Regions from separate parts of the Janthinobacterium sp. JF4 genome, predicted to be linked through region 3. Evidence: predicted binding sites of a transcription regulator. Region 3 holds the regulator's gene; each other region holds the start of a gene.
What was found. The regulator HrcA, encoded in region 3, represses chaperone genes, less so after heat shock. The targets are predictions, from matches to a motif close to TTAGCACTCNNNNNNNNNGAGTGCTAA.
Positions count from the first base shown of each region.

Region 1: the regulator HrcA is predicted to act here: its motif matches at 1,510-1,536, upstream of rpoH (RNA polymerase sigma factor RpoH).
Region 2: the regulator HrcA is predicted to act here: its motif matches at 3,561-3,587, upstream of groES (co-chaperone GroES).

Region 1 is NZ_JCAQAV010000027.1:4,624-10,647, reverse strand. It holds gene AC54AF_RS18595 (cell division ATP-binding protein FtsE) at 1-373, shown strand, start outside; gene ftsX (permease-like cell division protein FtsX) at 370-1,290, shown strand; gene rpoH (RNA polymerase sigma factor RpoH) at 1,696-2,589, shown strand; gene AC54AF_RS18580 (hypothetical protein) at 2,680-2,946, opposite strand; gene AC54AF_RS18575 (hypothetical protein) at 3,125-3,577, shown strand; gene AC54AF_RS18570 (antibiotic biosynthesis monooxygenase family protein) at 3,574-3,921, opposite strand; gene AC54AF_RS18565 (cytochrome P450) at 3,918-5,039, opposite strand; gene AC54AF_RS18560 (ArsR/SmtB family transcription factor) at 5,116-5,814, shown strand; gene AC54AF_RS18555 (ABC transporter ATP-binding protein) at 5,811-6,024, shown strand, end outside.
Region 2 is NZ_JCAQAV010000005.1:32,452-38,475, reverse strand. It holds gene AC54AF_RS06980 (GNAT family N-acetyltransferase) at 1-533, opposite strand, end outside; gene AC54AF_RS06975 (hypothetical protein) at 626-1,135, opposite strand; gene groL (chaperonin GroEL) at 1,331-2,980, opposite strand; gene groES (co-chaperone GroES) at 3,031-3,321, opposite strand; gene AC54AF_RS06960 (hypothetical protein) at 3,842-4,588, shown strand; gene AC54AF_RS06955 (DUF904 domain-containing protein) at 4,745-5,008, shown strand; gene AC54AF_RS06950 (cell division protein ZapA) at 5,008-5,319, shown strand; RNA gene ssrS (6S RNA) at 5,374-5,551, shown strand; gene AC54AF_RS06940 (EVE domain-containing protein) at 5,631-6,024, shown strand, end outside.
Region 3 is NZ_JCAQAV010000052.1:26,524-32,547, forward strand. It holds gene AC54AF_RS24755 (hypothetical protein) at 146-730, opposite strand; gene AC54AF_RS24760 (hypothetical protein) at 772-1,377, opposite strand; gene AC54AF_RS24765 (HAD family hydrolase) at 1,623-2,342, shown strand; gene hrcA (heat-inducible transcriptional repressor HrcA) at 2,460-3,476, shown strand; gene fur (ferric iron uptake transcriptional regulator) at 3,525-3,956, opposite strand; gene AC54AF_RS24780 (outer membrane protein assembly factor BamE) at 4,153-4,785, shown strand; gene dapB (4-hydroxy-tetrahydrodipicolinate reductase) at 4,805-5,614, shown strand; gene AC54AF_RS24790 (barstar family protein) at 5,623-5,949, shown strand.

The DNA.
Region 1 (6,024 bases), on a different contig from region 3:
AGTGGGACTGCTGGACCGCGCCATGGCGCGTCCGCTGTCGCTGTCGGGCGGCGAGCAGCAGCGCGTGTCGATCGCGCGCGCCATCGTCAACCGGCCGCAGATCATCCTGGCCGACGAACCGACGGCCAACCTGGACCGCGCCAGCGCCAATAAGGTGCTCGACGCCCTGAAAGCATTTCATTCAGTGGGCGTGACCTGCCTCATTTCCAGCCACGACGAACAGATGCTCGACGCCGCCGCCCGCGTGATCCACCTGAAAAACGGCCAGCTGGTGGCCATCGACAAGGCCACCCAGGCGCCCGTCTTCGCCCCGCCCGATCCCGATTTCGCGCCCTCCCCCGGCCCGGACGACGCGCAGGGAGAGCAGGCATGAGAGGCTGGTTCCGTCAACACCGCTTCGCCTTCGGTTCGGCGCTGATTCATTTGCGCAAGTCGCCGGGCGGCTTCTTGCTGAACGTGCTCGTCGTCGCGATCGCCCTGTCGCTGCCATTCGCCGGCTTGACCATGCTCGACAATGTGCGCCCGATGTCGGAGCAGATGTCCGTCGACCCGGAAATCAGCGTCTTCCTGAAGATCGACACGCCACGCGAGCAAGCCGTGGCCCTGGCTGGCGCCATGCGCAAGATCGTCGGCGAGCAAAAGGCGAAGATCGTCTTCATCCCGCGCGAACAGGCGCTGGACTCGCTGAAAAACAAGAGCGGCCTGGCCGACGTGCTCAGCACCCTGGGCGACAATCCCTTGCCCGACAGTTATGTATTGAAACTCGATGCCTTCAGCAGCGCCAGCGAGGCGCAGGATGTCGATGCGGTGGCGGAACAGTTGCGCCAGTTGCCATTCGTGGAATCGGCGCAAGTCGATTCGGCCTGGGTCAAGCGCCTGGCGGCCTTGCTGGGCGTACTGCGCCTGGTGCTGCTGCTGCTGGCGATCACCCTGGGCGTGGCCGTGATCGCCGTGGTCTTCAATACCATCCGCTTGCAGGTGATGCAGCAGCGCGATGAAATCAGCATCTCGAAGCTGATCGGCGCCACCGACACCTTCATCCACCGCCCTTTCTACTACACAGGCGCCCTGCTGGGCCTGTGCGCCGGTGCGCTGGCCCTGGGCGCCGTGGCACTGGCCTTGCAGCCGCTGAATACCGCGATTGCCGAGTTTGCCCGCCTGTATGCGTCCGAATTCCAGCTGGTGCCGCTGGCGCCGCTGCCGATGGCTGGCTTGCTGGCCATCAGCGCCGGCCTGGGCCTGATCGGCGCCTTCCTCTGCGTGCAGCGCCACCTGGCGCGCCTGAACTGATCTTCCCTCCCATGGCGGCGCTCCTGGCGTCGCCATGCGCCGCGTCATCCTTATACTGCTGTTATCTTGATATTAAACAAGTATTCTTAAGGCTCGCTTCAGCCAAAGGCCGTAGACTAGCCTTGTTGTCGTGAAGCGCTATCTCGCGATGTTCAGACATATATATCAAGCATTCATTCGCCATAGTATTTAGGCTATCAGATCGATTAAATGTGCTGATTGGCACTCGCAAGCAGAGAGTGCTAATATAGGGACATACCAACAGCAGAACCGCCATGGACGCCAGATGAAGATGGTGCCGCGATCTGCAAAGTGCAAGACCGAATACGCAAACAGACAAGTGGATCACGTCGCGTGACGTGGCCAACGGGAACAAAGCAAGACTACGAGGGAGAAAACATGACTATGATGTCCGCAACGTCCGCCTTAGTGCCGACCAAAAGTAATGCGCTGGGCCTCGGGTTCACTGGCAATCTGGGCAATATCGACGCCTATATTTCGGCCGTGAACCGCCTGCCCATGTTGACCCATGACGAAGAAATTTCGCTGGCGACACGCCTGCGTGAAAAAAATGACCTGGCCGCCGCGCAAGAACTGGTGCTGTCGCACCTGCGCCTGGTGGTCTCGATTGCCCGCGGCTACCTGGGCTATGGCTTGCCGCATGCCGACCTGATTCAGGAAGGCAATATCGGCTTGATGAAAGCCGTGAAACGCTTCGATCCGGATCAGGGCGTGCGCCTGGTGTCGTACGCCATGCACTGGGTGAAAGCCGAGATGCACGAGTACATCCTGAAAAACTGGCGCCTGGTCAAGGTCGCGACGACGAAGGCACAGCGCAAGCTGTTCTTCAACCTGCGCAGCCACAAGACGGGCCTCGATGCGATGACGCCGAAGCAGATCGATGCGCTGGCCAAGCTGCTCGACGTGAAGCGCGAAGAAGTGATCGAAATGGAAACGCGCTTGAGCGGCCGCGACATCGCGCTGGAATCGCCGACCGACGATGAAGACGACAAGTTTTCGCCGATCGCCTACCTGTCGTCGGAGCAAAGCGAGCCGACCAAGGTGCTGGAAGCGGAACAAGTGACGCGCCTGCAATCGGAAGGTCTGGAAACGGCCTTGAGCAAGCTGGACGCCCGTTCGCGCCGCATCATCGAAGCGCGCTGGCTGGCCAACGACGACGGCTCCGGCGCCACCCTGCACGCTTTGGCTGAAGAGTTCGGCGTATCGGCCGAGCGCATCCGCCAGATCGAAGTGGCTGCGCTGAAAAAAATGAAGGGCGCCCTGGCCGCCTGGGTGTAGTCGAAAGCAATGCCGTAATGCAAAAGGCGCCGCAAGGCGCCTTTTAGTTTTGAGCTTTGATATTTATCAACAGATAAACATTGTCGACCGTTAAGCTGCAGCCAGGCCCTTGACGAGGACTTCGGCAACCAATTCATTCAGATCCGCGCCGCGCTCCTTGGCCAGGGTCTGCAATTGCAGCACCAGATCGCTGTTCAGCTTGACGGCGAATGGCACCAGGCCCAGGGCCTGATCGCGCTTGCGCTGCTCACGGCGGTCGACGACGACCGCTTCCTTACCGAATGCACCGGCGCCGGGAACATTCATCTTTCCCATCAGTTTCTTGGCATCGCTTTTCGCCAGGGCAGTTTTTTTCATGGTTGTTTCCTGATTTTCAAAACAGCCATTCTACGCAGTAATCGGCGCGCCGCGTGGCCGGCGCATCAATTCATCCACAGCGCGTCAATAGGGCGCCGGAAAAATATCATTTTGCTACTATCATTTCATCCCTCGCGTGAACAAGCACGCCGGGGACGCTCCACCTGAAAGGAAAAACATGCCTTACCTGACCCGCTCTTACCGCACCATGCTGCTCCCCCTGTTCTTCGCCTGCCTGGCCGTGCTGGCTGGCTGCGGCGCGGCCGGCAGCGCCGGCGACGCGGAAAACACGCCGCGCAGCGTCACCCACGTGCTCTCGCCGGGCGAACAGGTCGCCATCACGGCCACCGATACCCTGAAACTGGAGCGCGTCAACGACAGCCGCTGCCGCAAGGGCGCCGTGTGCGTGTGGAAAGGCTACGTCAGCTACAGTTTCAGTCTGCTCAACAGCGCTGGCGCGACCGATATCGTCTTGTCCGATTCCATGCCCGGCGCCGCCAGTTCCGTCACCGTCAACCACCTGACGTTCACCCTGCTCGACGTCGACCCGGCCACGCCGCCCGCCCTCGACGCGGGCGCGCCCACGTACCGGGTCAAAGTGAAAATCACGCAGGGCGCGCTGCCCCGCTAGCCTTCGTGGCGCTGGCGGCTGTCGGCCGGCGCCTGTTGCCGGTCCAGCATGCCGTAATCGCGCACGACGCCGGCGATGCGCAGCCGGTAATCGTCAAACACGCCCTGCCGGCCGGCCGATTGCGCCGCGCGGTGCGCTTCCAGCTGCCGCCACTGCGCCAGCGCCGCCTCGTCGCGGAAAAACGAGAGCGACAGCAATTTGCCTGGCTCGCTCAAGCTGCTGAAGCGCTCGATGGAAATGAAACCGTCCACTTCATCGAGCAGGGGTCGCAGCGCGGCGGCCAGGTCCAGGTACTGCTGGCGGCCATCGGCGCTGGGCCAGACTTCGAAAATCACGGCAATCATGCTATTTCTCCCGTATTAAAAACAGGGATGCGGGCGTTCAGCGACGGCAGATAGCGCCATGCCAGCGGCATGCCTTGCAGCCCATCGGCCCAAGCCTGCAGACAAGCTGTGGCGGTGGCGTGCGCAATGGACTGGCCCGGACAGACGTGGCGGCCATGGCCAAAGCCGAACTCCGCCTGGCCGGCGCTGGCCAGCACGACGACGATCATCTGCCCGGCCGGCACGCGCACGCCGTTGAATTCCATGGCATCCGCCGTGTAGCGGCGCGTGTTGTGAATGGCGGGATCACGCTGGCTGACCTCGCGCAGCATGGCCGGCCATCGCTGCGGCGTTGCGCGCAGTTGCGGCAACAAATCCGGCTGCGTGCGCAAGGCAACGATGGCATTGCCCAGCAAGCCGGCCGTGGCATCGCACGTCTGCGACAGCAGACCCACGAGGTTGGCCAGCACGCCGTCTCCCATGGCATCGGCCTCTGCCACGATAGCGTGCAGCAAGCTGCCGGGCCTCACGTCGCCCTCGCCCTCGCGCAGCAGGCGGCGAAAACTGTGCAGCAAGGCATCGGCAGCCACCTGTGCGCCGGCCAGTTGGACTCCATTGCTCAGCGGCGACAGGCAGGCGACAAAATCGCGCGTCCAGGCAGCCAGCGCCGGCCATTGCGCTGGCGCAAAGCCCAGCAAGTGCGCCATGGCAAACAGGGGCAACTCAAAAATCGCCTCGTTCAGCTGCGCGGCGCTGCCGGGCACGCGCTCGCTGGCAATCTGCAGCACCCGCTCCTGCAGGCGCGCCAGATCCACCTGGCCCAGCGCGCGCGCCAGCACCTGTTTCGGCACGGCATGCCGTTCGCCATCGTTCATGCGCACCAGTTCCGCAAAAACCGCGCCGCACGGCGTGCCCGCCAGAGTATCCGGCACCGGCTGGCCGGTCGGCCGCACGCGGCAAGCGGAATGCGTGAGCACGGCCAGCACGCCGGCCGCGCCCGTCGCCAGCCAGCAATCGAGCTGCGCATCGAATCGCAGCGGCGGACCGTCCGCCAGGCGGCGATAGTAATCATACGGCGCCGCGTGGGTGACGGCTAAGAAAGGGTCGGCGGGGTCGATAACAAAGTCGGCGAGCGGCATGCGCATTCCATTGCAGTGATGAAGGGAGCCGAGTATGCTGCCCCTTCGACCACAACACTTCGCCGGGGAACGAATCATGGATGACAGCCATCAACATCGCACGGCCGACATGGGACTGGCGCAACTGGCCGGCGCCATCGCCGAACCGGCCCGCGCGCGCATGCTGTGCAGCCTGCTCGATGGCCGTGCCCGCACGGCGACGGAGTTGGCGGCGCTGGCCGAGGTGGGCGCCTCGACGGCCAGCGCGCATCTGGCGCGCCTGCGCGAGGATGGCTTGCTGTCCATGCTGGCGCAAGGCAAGCACCGCTATTACCGCCTGGCCAGCGTGGAGGTGGGCCAGGCCCTCGAAGCGCTGCTGGTAGTGGCCGGCGTGGCGGCAACGCCGTTTCTGCCCACCACGCCGGAGCGATTGCGCCATGCACGCACCTGCTACGACCACATGGCCGGCACGGTGGCCGTCGCTCTGCACGACCAGTTGCACGCGCAAGGCTGGCTGTTGGAAGATGGCGACGATTACCGGCTATCGGAAGCGGGCGCGGCCCGCATGGCGGCCCTGGGTATTGACGTGCCGCAAATGCAGCGCCAGCGCCGCCGCTTCGCCTGTGCCTGCCTGGACTGGAGCGAACGGCGGGCTCACCTGGGCGGCGCGCTGGGGGCCGCCATCCTGCAGCTGGCCCTGCGCCAGCGCTGGGCCGAGCGCGAACTCGACAGCCGTGCCCTGCGTCTCACGCCCGCTGGCGAGGGGCGCCTGCTGGCCGCCCTGGGGGCACCATGATCGCCTTCGAAGGTTTGTCCAAACAGTACGGCACGTTCGAGGCCGTCAAGCCATTGACCTTGCAGGTGAGCAAAGGAGAGGTCTTCGGCTTCCTGGGCCCGAATGGGGCCGGCAAGACCACCACCATCCGCATGCTGATGGGCATCCTCGTGCCCAGCGCCGGCCGCGTGCTGGTCGATGGCCTCGATTGCCACCGCGATGGCGCCGCCG
Region 2 (6,024 bases), on a different contig from region 3:
AAGACATTACTTTCGGCACTTGCACTGGCACTGGCACGCGCCGGGCGGGGCAGCAATAGTTGCATTTGCAGCATGCCATCCGATGCGGGACAGTCCTCCAGGGTAAAACCGCAAGCCAGGTAGAGGCTCAGTGCCGCGTGGTTGTCCTGTGCCACGGCAAGGCGCACGCGGCCCAGTTCGGGAATGGCGCAGGCATGGTCGATGGCCGCCTGCACCAGTTGCCGTCCCGCGCCGCGCCCGCGCGCCAGCGGCGCCACGTACACGCCCCACAGGCTGGCCTTGTCATGCACGACGGCGATCGGTTCGCGGCGCAGGCCGGCCATGGCGATCAATTGTTCCTTGTCCAAAACGCCAAATATTATTTGGTGGGAGGTGGCGCGCAAGCGCTCGGCTATCTGTGCCAGCGGCAAGCTGCTTTCCGCCGCATGCGTGGTGCAGAAGCCAGCGGGCAGTTCGGCGATGCCGGCCAGGCGCAGCGCGCGGTAGGCGCTGGCGTCGTCTGGGGTGAGGGGGCGGACAGTGATGGCGGGCATGTGGGCGAGTATCGGGCTTCGATGCCAGAAAGTAAAGCTTGCGCTGCAAGGCAAGCGTCCCCGGCCATCGCGCCCGCAGCCGGCGCAGGGCGTTACTGCGTGGCGATGCGCTGCAGGGGCGCGCTGTCCTTGCGCCATTGTTCCAGGCTGATCAGGTCGCCGCTGACGATGTCGTCGACGAGGATGCGCTTGCCGTCGGGCGTGACGACGAAACTCTCCCACCGGTGCGCCGCGTCCGGCGTGTTTTCGACAAAGCTCAGCTGATAACAGGCGACGCCATCGACGAGGCGCGTCTCGGGCGACGTTTCCATCACGGCGCCATGGGCGCGGCCGCCCGATGCCTTTTCGATATGTGCCGACCACGCCTTGATTTCCGGCAAAGCCATCAGCGCATCGACGGCGCGCGCGTTCTGTTCCTGCGCCGCCCGGCTTTGCGCGGCCGGGGCATTGACCTCGTGCGGCGCGGACTGCTGGTGCAGGTAGAAGGCGCCGAGCCCGGCTGCCAGCAAGCCGGCCAGGATGCCGGCGATGATGGTGGTTTTGGAAGAAGAGGCGCGTGGCGGCATGATGGTGGCATGAGAAAGAAGGACGATGGCGGCCATGCTAAAGCAAAACGCGCAGGCGGGCAATCGCCGGGCTTGCCAACGGGCTTGCTAAATGAATAGGCGAAAAAAAGCCACCTTCCGTAGAAGATGGCTTTCGGGGCTGCCGGGCAGGCGCAAACAGCTTTTGGTCTGCCTGTCCTGTCCCGGCGTGGCGGCTGCGCGCGCCGTCGCCTGCGCGCGCGGCCGCCTGGATTACATCATGCCGTCCATGCCGCCCATGCCGCCCATACCACCCATGCCGCCGCCCATGCCGCCGCCTGCTTTGTCGTCAGCGATTTCGCAGACCATGCAGTCGGTCGTCAGCATCAGCGAAGCGATCGAAGCGGCGTTTTGCAGCGCCGAACGGGTCACTTTGGCTGGGTCCAGAACGCCCATTTCCACCATGTCGCCATACGTGCCGTTGGCAGCGTTGTAGCCGTAGTTGCCCGTGCCAGCCAGTACGGCTGCCACGACGACCGACGCTTCTTCGCCAGCGTTTTGCACGATCATGCGCAGTGGCTCTTCCATTGCGCGCAGGACGATCTTGATACCGGCATCTTGATCAGGGTTGTCGCCCTTGACCGTGATGTTGGCGCGTGCGCGCAGCAGGGCTACGCCGCCGCCTGGCACGATGCCTTCTTCCACGGCAGCGCGGGTAGCGTGCAGTGCATCTTCAACGCGGGCTTTTTTCTCTTTCATTTCGACTTCGGTGGCAGCGCCAACCTTGATCACGGCAACGCCGCCAGCCAGTTTGGCGACGCGCTCTTGCAGTTTTTCACGGTCGTAGTCCGAGGTCGCTTCTTCGATCTGTACACGCACTTGTTTCACGCGTGCTTCGATCGAGGCAGCTTCGCCGGCGCCATCGATGACGATGGTGTTTTCTTTGCCCACTTCGATGCGTTTCGCCTGGCCCAGTTCGGCCAGGGTCACTTTTTCCAGGGTCAGGCCGACTTCTTCAGCGATCACTTGGCCGCCGGTCAGGACAGCGATGTCTTCCAGCATGGCTTTGCGGCGGTCGCCGAAGCCAGGTGCTTTCACTGCGCACGTTTTCAGGATGCCGCGGATGTTGTTCACCACCAGGGTCGCCAGCGCTTCGCCTTCGATGTCTTCCGCGATGATCAGCAGTGGACGGCCAGCTTTTGCGACTTGTTCCAGTACCGGCAGCAGGTCACGGATGTTCGAGATTTTCTTGTCGCACAGCAGGACGAATGGGCTGTCCAGTACGGCAACTTGTTTCTCCGGGTTGTTGATGAAGTATGGCGACAGGTAGCCGCGGTCGAACTGCATGCCTTCAACGATGTCCAGCTCGTCGTTCAGCGACTTGCCGTCTTCCACGGTGATGACGCCTTCTTTACCGACTTTTTCCATCGCTTCAGCGATACGCTCGCCGATCGAGTAGTCCGAGTTCGCCGAGATCGCGCCAACTTGGGCGATTTCTTTGGTCGTGGTGCAAGGACGGGCGATTTTCGCCAGTTCTTCGACGGTGGCGGCAACTGCCTTGTCGATACCGCGCTTCAGGTCCATCGGGTTCATGCCGGCGGCAACGAACTTCATGCCTTCGCGCACGATGGCTTGTGCCAGCACGGTGGCGGTGGTGGTGCCGTCGCCGGCGTTGTCGCTGGTGCGGGAAGCCACTTCCTTGACCATTTGCGCGCCCATGTTCATGAGCTTGTCTTTGAGTTCAACTTCTTTCGCGACCGAGACACCATCCTTGGTGACGGTAGGGGCGCCGAACGAGCGCTCCAGGACGACGTTGCGGCCTTTCGGGCCCAAGGTTACTTTGACTGCGTTGGCGAGGATATTGACGCCTTCGACCATCTTGGCGCGCGCTGCGTCGCCGAATACTACTTCTTTAGCTGCCATGTTCAATTCTCCAGAAATTTCGGAATCAGTTATCTAAAACGTGGAAACAATTACTTGACGACGATCGCCATGATGTCTTCTTCGCGCATGACCAGCAGCTCATCGCCGTCAACTTTGACGGTTTGGCCGGCGTACTTGCCGAACAGGACGCGGTCGCCCACTTTGACATCCAGAGGACGCACTTTGCCGTCGTCGAGAATCTTGCCATTGCCTACGGCAAGGACTTCGCCTTGATCCGGTTTTTCAGCAGCTGCATCAGGAATGATGAGGCCGGACGCAGTTTTGGTTTCCTGGTCGAGGCGTTTGACGATGACGCGATCGTTCAATGGGCGCAGATTCATACAAAACTCCTTAAAGTTCAATGGATAAATGTTGCTAAATGAATACATGTCCGGCACAGCGCCAGACGTGCTTTCAGTGACTGCCGTTGAAAGCAGCCCGCAACGGTCAAGCAAACCCCATGTCATCCTGTCCTTGCCTTATCCGGCAGTGGTGCATCGCGGCGTCGCCCGCCGCGTAGCGTTCCCTGCAGTGGTCTGGCAAGCACCATCAGTCCTGAGGATTGCTACGAAAGAGTTTGTTAGCACTCTCTACTAACGAGTGCTAATTATAGGGACGGTATGGGTCAACTTCAAGGGCTTATTCAAGAGGAACATATACATACATGATAAGCAGAGCCTGCATCTGCACAGGGTTTGCGCCAGCACAAGCCGCGTTCCCGGGCGTCAGCAGCAGCGACTCTAGCATGCCGTCCGGATAGGGGGCGTTCCTGTAGGCGCAAGAAACAGAGTTTCACTATGGAATTTGATAAGATGATTGCAATTGCATATCAATATCGCCACCTGCACCAGAAAGCACATCATGCCATCGACTACTTCCCGTCCCGCCCTGCGCCTGCTGGGCGCCACCCTGATCGGTCTCGTTTGCCTGGGCAATGCCGCCGCGCAAACGCCCACCATCGTCGACGAGATCACCGTGGCGGCCCTGACGCCACTGGAAAAGGAAATGCTGCTGGGTGAGCTGTTCAACGACTTGAACAAGGATGACGACGACCAGGAAGCCCATGTATGGGACAACGGTGGCGATAGCGGCGTGCTGGTGAAGGTCACATATCACTTCAGTAATTCCGGCATGACGGAACACAGCCTGAAGGCGCACATCTGCCGCGACCTGAAATTCGTCGTCACGGCCGGCGGCAAGTCGCAGGACCTGAGCCGCCGCACCTGTTCGCAGAACAGCGGACGCTGGGATGTGCAGGGCAAGGACCCGGCGCCCGTCGCGTATCCGCCATTCCTGTCCGACGTCACTATCGCCAAGCTGAATGCGAAGGAAAAACAGGCCTTGCTGACGGCCGCCGTGCGCACCTTGAAAGATGAAGAGGATGGCAAGAGCCGTGAATGGAGCAACAAGGGCCTGGGCAATGCGGCGCCGCTGGCAGTGCGCCTGACGCCCTCGCAGACGGACGCCAAACCTGGCAGCTACCGCCGTACTTGCCGCGACTTGACGATGGTGCTTGACGGCAAGGGCGGACAGCAGACGCTGACGCGCCGCTCTTGCGAAAATAGCTATGGCGGACTCGATATCGAAGCCGATTACGTCGACGAGTAAAGCGCTGCCATCGCGGCGCTGGCAGATGCGCGCAGTTGGCGAAAAGCGCCAGAAAAAGCGTGTATTGTCCGCCAACTGCCCTGCATTGATGTAAATATGTGTGACAGCGGCCTGATTCGATTGACGCCCATGGAGCGTCCGCCCTATAGTGGCGGGATGATTTCCGAATTCAACGAATTATCCGACAAAATAGGCCTGCTGGCCGAAATGACCCATGCGCTGCGCCGTGAAAACGCGCAACTGCGCAAGGACAATGCAGCCCTGGCCGCCGACAACGCGCAGTATGTGCAACGCATGCGCGAGGCGCAGGAGCGCGTGGAAGCATTGCTGGAAAAAATTCCCGAACTGGTGCAAGCTGGCCTGGAGCAAGCCGCTTCGGAAGCGGGCGCCTATATTGCCGAGAACGAGAAGGAAGCGTAATGCCGCGTGTCGATGTCAATATCATGGGCCAGTCCTATAGCATGGTGTGCCGCGATGGCGAAGAGCGCGCGCTGCGCGAAGCGGCGATCTACCTGGACAGCAAAATGAAAGCCATCCGCGACGCGGGCAAGGTCAAGGGCAATGACCGCATCGCCGTGCTGGCCGCCCTGGGCGTGGCCGCGGAATTCCTCTCCGTGAAGTCGCCGCAAGGGCCGCTGTCGGAGCTGACGATACTGGAAGTGAAGCAGAAAATCTCGGCCATGCATACAGTCTTGGATAGCGCACTGACGCCCCAGGAAAATCTTTTTTAAACGCGTACGCGACGATTTGTCTTTGCGATGCGCGGCCAAAGGAGTAAACTTGGGTCTACCCTGCGGTGTTCGCGATTGCCATATATTCCTTGAACCATTTATGCGCATCGGTTGCGAATTTTGTTTGATGGGAGTGAGCGTCGCTCGTTCGACGAACCCGAAATTGAACTAACGTGACCACCTTGAACCGTTTGGTTCGGGATGCCGGCATAGCGGCACAGGCGGGGCCCAATTTGCACTACAACTGAAAACGGTTGCCGCATTGATGCGCAACCGTTTTTTTACGTCTGTCGCTATGACACGGAGTCTAGATGAAACAATATTGGCTGATGAAGTCCGAACCCGATGAAGTGAGCATCGACGACCTGATGGCCGCGCCTAAGCACACCATGCCGTGGTTTGGCGTGCGCAACTACCAGGCGCGCAACTTCATGCGCGATGGCATGCAGCCGGGCGACGGCGTGCTGTTCTATCACTCGAGTTGCCCGCAGCCAGGCGTGGCGGGCGTGGCCGAAGTGGCCAGCGGCGCGTATCCCGATCACAGCCAGTTTGAAGAGGGGGGCAAATATTTTGACCCGAAGGCCACGCCTGAACAGCCGCGCTGGATCAGCGTTGACGTGCGCGGCGTGAAGAAGACGGCGCTGCTGCCCCTGTCCGAGATGCGCCAGATGCCGGAGCTGGAAGACATGCTGCTGCTCAAGAAGG
Region 3 (6,024 bases):
AATCCAATTCTTGGAAGAGTTGGAGGAGACAGATGCATTATGCTGCATCGCCACATATAACTCCAATTTATCTTTGGAATATCAAGTATATATTTCCGTGATATCTCTTCCTGACAGCCGCGCTGCGGCTGCCAGCGCTACTGCCTTAGCCCGGATTGCAGGTGATCTGCACGGTCGTCACATCCGCTTCACCCATGGTGCCGATACCGCCGGTGTTCTCCACCACAGCGCATTTCAGGCCGGTCGGCTGCGTAAACACGCTGATGCCATACTTGTCGCCATCGGCAATACGCGTCCCGAGGATGAAGGTCTTGCTATCCTTGGCCACCGTGGTTTGCGCCGTACCGTTGATCAGGACCAGGCCGTCGGCTGTCAGGCCCGTCACCGTACCGCCCACCGTGTAGGAATTCTGCATACACGTGACTGTTGCCTGAATGCTCACATAGTGACCAGCCGAACCGGAACCGTTACCGACGGCGCAATTCATGTGGGCAGGTTGTTTCTGCACGGTGATGTTGTAGTCGGTGCCATAGTCGATGCGTTTGGTAAAGGTAAACGACGTTTTGCCGGATTCAACCGGCAGGCTTTCGCCGCCGTTGGCCAGGATCAGGCCATTGGTGTTCAAGTTGCTGATGGTGCCGCTGACATCATACGAGGCCTTGCCACCGCAAGCGGCCAGTCCCAGGGTCAGCAGCAGCGCGGCGATCGGGCGCAGGCAGGATAACTTCATGTATTTCTCCAATGCAATATAGTGATGACGAACCGCGTGGCTTACAGCGGCGTGCAGTGCAGTGCGGCGCTGGTCGTGGCGGCTGAACCCATGGTGCCGTTGACAATGCGGCCGTCGGCGCTGGTGTTGGCAGAGGCCTCGAATTTGCACGTCTGGCCTGTTGGATACGACGAGATGGAAATATTGTAGGCGATGCCGTCATCGACATGCGGGAACGTATAGGCAGTACTGCCTGTCAGCGGGCTGGTGCTGGTATTGCCGATCGCCAGGGTCAAACCGTCAGCGGTCAAGCCCGTGACCGTGCCGCTCAGCGGGTAGGAATTGGTCTGGCAGCTCACCACGGCCGTGGTCACGGAGTAGCTCGATGCTTTGCCGGTGCCATTGACAATCTTGCACACGGCACCCTTGGGCTGTTCCGCGATGGTGATATCGTAGCGGTCATCGGAACTGAGCAGCTTGGTGAAAACAAAGGAGGACTGGCCCGCGGAAACCGGCAAGCGTTCCCCGTCATTCAGGAGAATCAGGCCAGTCTTGGCCAGACCGGTAACCTGGCCTTGCAGATACAGGTTGCCACCGCTGCCGCCGCAGGCTGCCAGTGTGACGGCGCAAGCCGCCGCCAGCATCGAGCGCAGGTACAAATTTTTCATACATTCTCCAAAACGAATTAGGTTGGGTAGCGCAACGCGGACGCTGGCGCCGCATTGGAATGGCGCCTATTTTAGTCTATCTGGCAAGCAGGATGACCTTGCCTTGTATCACCCTGTAACAATTTTTCGCCGGGAAGCGCTGGCCCGGCCCCATTTCACGGGGGCGCAGCCATGCCGGCGGCGGCGATCGGTGCGACAATAGATGCACCCTGCGCAGCGTGACGCAGCATCCCATAGTGAGTCCCATGTCCCTTGCCCCTGTAAAACCCGCCGTGCCGCCCAAGGCCATCCTGTTCGACCTCGACGATACCTTGTGGCCGATCGCACCCGTGATTGCCGCCGCGGAAACCCTGCTGCACGACTGGCTGGCCACGCATGCGCCCAAGGTGGCGCAGCAGTTTTCCATCGAGGTGCTGCGCCAGCATCGCCTGGCCATGCTCAACGAACAACCGCATTTTCATGGCAATCTGATCGAGTTGCGCCGCGCCGGCTTGTTGGCCGCCTTCGAGGCTGCTGGCGAGGATCCCGCCCTGGTCGACGGGGCCATCCTGCACTTCCTGGCCGCGCGCAATCGCGTCCAGCCGTATGACGACGTCTTGCCGGGCCTGGCCTGGATGCGCCAGCGCATGCTGGTCGGCTCGATCTCGAATGGCAATGCGGACCTTGACGTTATCGGCCTGGCGCAGCATTTCAAGGTATCGATCGCCGCCAGCGACTTTGGCGTGGCCAAGCCCGACGCCAGCATCTTCCTGGCCGCTTGCGCCGCGCTGGAGGTGGCGCCGCATGAAGCCGTGTATGTCGGTGACGACCTGTATTTCGACGTGACGGGAGCGCAGGGGGCCGGCATGCGTGCCGTCTGGATGAACCGCAAGGGCAGCGACGCGCACCTGGCCGCCGGCGTGCAGCCCGACGCCATCTGTGCCAACTTTGACGAGTTGCTGCAATGGCTGCAGCAGCAAGATTGATCGCCGCGGGACGGGCGAACGTGCATAATAGGCGCTGTTGATGCATGTTCGGCCGCTTTCGTTGCCGCTTGCTTAACAAAATGCTTGCTTAAAGAATACTTGCTTAAATAAGACACCATGCAACTCGATACACGTGCCCAAACACTGCTGAAAGCCCTGGTCGAGCGATATATCGCCGACGGCCTGCCGGTCGGTTCGCGCGCCCTGTCGAAAATTTCCGGCCTCGACCTGTCGCCGGCCACGATCCGCAACATCATGGCCGATCTGGAAGAGCTCGGTTATGTGTCCAGTCCGCACACCTCGGCCGGGCGCATCCCCACGCCGCGCGGCTACCGCATCTTTGTCGACACCTTGCTGACCGTCCGGCATCTGGACGAGCACATGGTGGAGTCGCGCATGCGCCTGCAGACGCCGCAGCCGCAAAAAACCATCGCCAACGCGGCGCAGATGCTGTCGTCGCTGTCGCAGTTTGCCGGCGTCGTGCTCACTCCGCGCCGCGAATCCGTGTTCCAGCAAATCGAATTCCTGCGCCTGTCCGAAAAACGCATCCTGCTCGTCATCGTCGCCCCCGGCGGCGACGTGCAGAACCGTTTATTGCTGACGGAGGCCGACTATACGCCGGCGCAACTGGTGCAATCGGCCAATTACATCAACCAGAATTATGGCGGCCTGTCGTTTGACGCCGTGCGCGTGCGCCTGCAGGGCGAATTGCGCCAGCTGCGCGACGATATGGGCAGCCTGATGCAGGCGGCCGTGGAAGCGGGCAGCGAAGCGATGGCCGACCATAGCGACGACATGGTCATTTCCGGCGAGCGCAACTTGCTCAGCGTGAGCGATCTGTCATCGAACATGCATTCGCTGCGCCAGATGTTCGACATGTTCGAGCAAAAGACGGGCTTGATGCAGCTGCTCGACGTGTCGAGCAAGGCGACGGGCGTGCAGATTTTCATCGGCGGCGAATCGAACCTGGTGCCGATGGATGAGATGAGCGTGGTGACGGCGCCGTATGAAGTCAACGGCAAGATCGTGGGGACGCTGGGAGTGATCGGACCGACGCGCATGGCCTACGAACGCGTCATCCCGATTGTCGATATCACGGCTAAATTGCTGTCAAGCGCACTCAGCCATAATTGATCGTAATGCCTGGCGCGCCAGCCGCCCCGTGGGAGCGGCCAGCTGTGGTCAGGCGGTTTTGTGCGGGCAAGCCGTCTTGATGCAGTTGCCGTAGATGGCCAGGGCGTGTTCGGCGATCTTGAAGCCGCGCTCTTCGGCCACTTTTTGCTGGCGGACTTCGATGTCTTCGTCGAAGAATTCCTCGACCCGGCCACAGTCGAGGCACACCAGGTGATCGTGGTGGGAACCTTCGTTGAGCTCGAAAATCGCCTTGCCGGTTTCAAAATGGTTACGGTTGAGCAAGCCTGCCTGTTCGAATTGCGTCAGGACACGGTAGACAGTTGCCAAACCGACATCCATATTGTCGGCCAGCAGAATTTTGTAGACGTCTTCCGCTGTCAGGTGGCGTACCGGGCTACTCTGGAAGATATCGAGTATCTTCAGGCGTGGCAAGGTGGCTTTCAGGCCGCTTGCCTTGAGATCACTAGGATTGTTACTCATGTTTGTTGCTCGTATGTGGGTCAGGTGCTTTATCATATAGCGTTTTGTCGGGGAGTGCCAAAATATGCTTTTTTTTGGCGGGCCGGTCACTCCTGGCGTTTTGTTCATCCAATTGAGGTCATTTATGCGCGTAACACCGGCTGTATTGCCATCTCTCTGGCACCGTATTTCATTTCGAGCACCAGTCGTGGCAGGCATGGTCTGTGTCGCGCTGGCCATGTCCGGCTGCGCCAGCCGTGGCATCCTGGGCGAAAAGCCGGCAGCTGCTCAAAAAGAAGGCAAGGAACTGGTTCCCGAACAGGGCGCACAAACGACCACCATCACGCCGCTGCAAAAATTCATGTGGTTTTTCTCGCCATACCGTCCTGACATTCAACAAGGCAACTTTGTCTCCGAAGAGATGCTGGCCCAGTTGAAAGTGGGCATGACGCGCGACCAGGTGCGTTTCGTGCTCGGCACCTCCCTGCTGACCGATATCTTCCATGCCGACCGCTGGGATTATCCATTCCGCCTGGCCCGGGGCAGTGGCGAAACCACCAGCAGCCGCGTGGTCGTGTACTTCGGCAAGGATGGCAAGGTTGAACGTTTCGAAGGCGGCAACTTGCCGACGGAGAAAGAATACATCGATCGCATCGCCGGTCCGTCGCCGTTCGCCAAGGTCGCGAAGGTCGCCAAGGCCGACGCGCCTGCCGCAGTCGTGCCATCGCCCGTGGCGCCGAGCGCCGTGCCGGTGCCAGCCGATGCCGCGCCAGCCATTCCTGTGAGCAAGCCGGAAGTTGCCCCCGCACCTGCCGCCGAGCCTGCACCCGCTGCCGAACCCACCAAATAAGTTGTTGTAAGAGAATAAAATGACTGAACTGAAAATTGCCATCGCTGGCGCCAGCGGCCGCATGGGCCATATCCTGATCGAAGCGGTCAGCAATGCGTCGGACGCCGTGCTGGCTGGCGCGCTCGATCGTGCCGGCTCGCCGTCGATCGGCCAGGATGCGGCCGCTTTCCTCGGCAAGCCTGCCGGCGTGTTGACGGAGTCCGACCTGGCGAAGGGCCTGGCGAACGCCGACTTCCTGATCGATTTCACGCGTCCAGAAGGCACCTTGCAGCACCTGGCGTATTGCGCCGAGCATGGCATCAAGATGATCATCGGCACCACCGGTTTCGATGACGCGGGCAAGGCCGCCATTGCCGCCGCCGCCGAAAAGACGGCCATCATGTTCGCGCCGAACATGAGCGTGGGCGTGAATGTCACCATGAAGCTGCTGGAACTGGCCGCGAAAAGCCTGTCCGAAGGCTACGACATCGAGATCATCGAAGCGCATCACCGCTTCAAGGTCGATGCGCCGTCGGGCACGGCCCTGCAAATGGGGGAAGTGGTGGCCGGCGCCCTGGGCCGCGACTTGAAGGAATGCGCCGTGTACGGCCGCGAAGGCGTGACGGGCGAACGCGACCCGTCGACCATCGGCTTTGCCACCATCCGCGGCGGCGATATCGTCGGCGACCATACGGTGCTGTTTGCCGGCATCGGCGAGCGCATCGAGATCAGCCACAAGTCGAGCAGCCGCGTCACCTACGCCCACGGCGCCCTGCGCGCCGCGCGTTTCCTGGCTGACAAGCCGACCGGCCTGTACGACATGCAGGATGTGCTGTCGCTGAAGAACTGAGGAAGACCATGGCCACTGCCATCCTGAATGGAAAAGACATCACCGACGCAGCGAGCTTCCACGCGCAATGCGTGCAAGCCTTCGGCTTCCCCGCGTTCTACGGCAACAGCATGGATGCCTGGGTCGATTGCCTCAGCTATCTGCGCGACGATGAAAACATGACGCAGTTCCGTTTGAAGCCGAACGAGGTGCTGGAAATCGTCGTGCAGGACGCGCCGGCAATGCAGGCGCAAGTGCCTGATTTACTGGAAGAAATCACGTTCTGTATCGCCGGCATCAATGAGCGTTATGACGATTATGGCGAAAAGCCGGCGCTGAAGCTGGTACTCAAGTGAATAGAATCGTAGGTCGGATTAGGCCCTGCGGGCCGTAATCCGACCTTGTATTATTCCTCTCATGCGGTTGGTGGT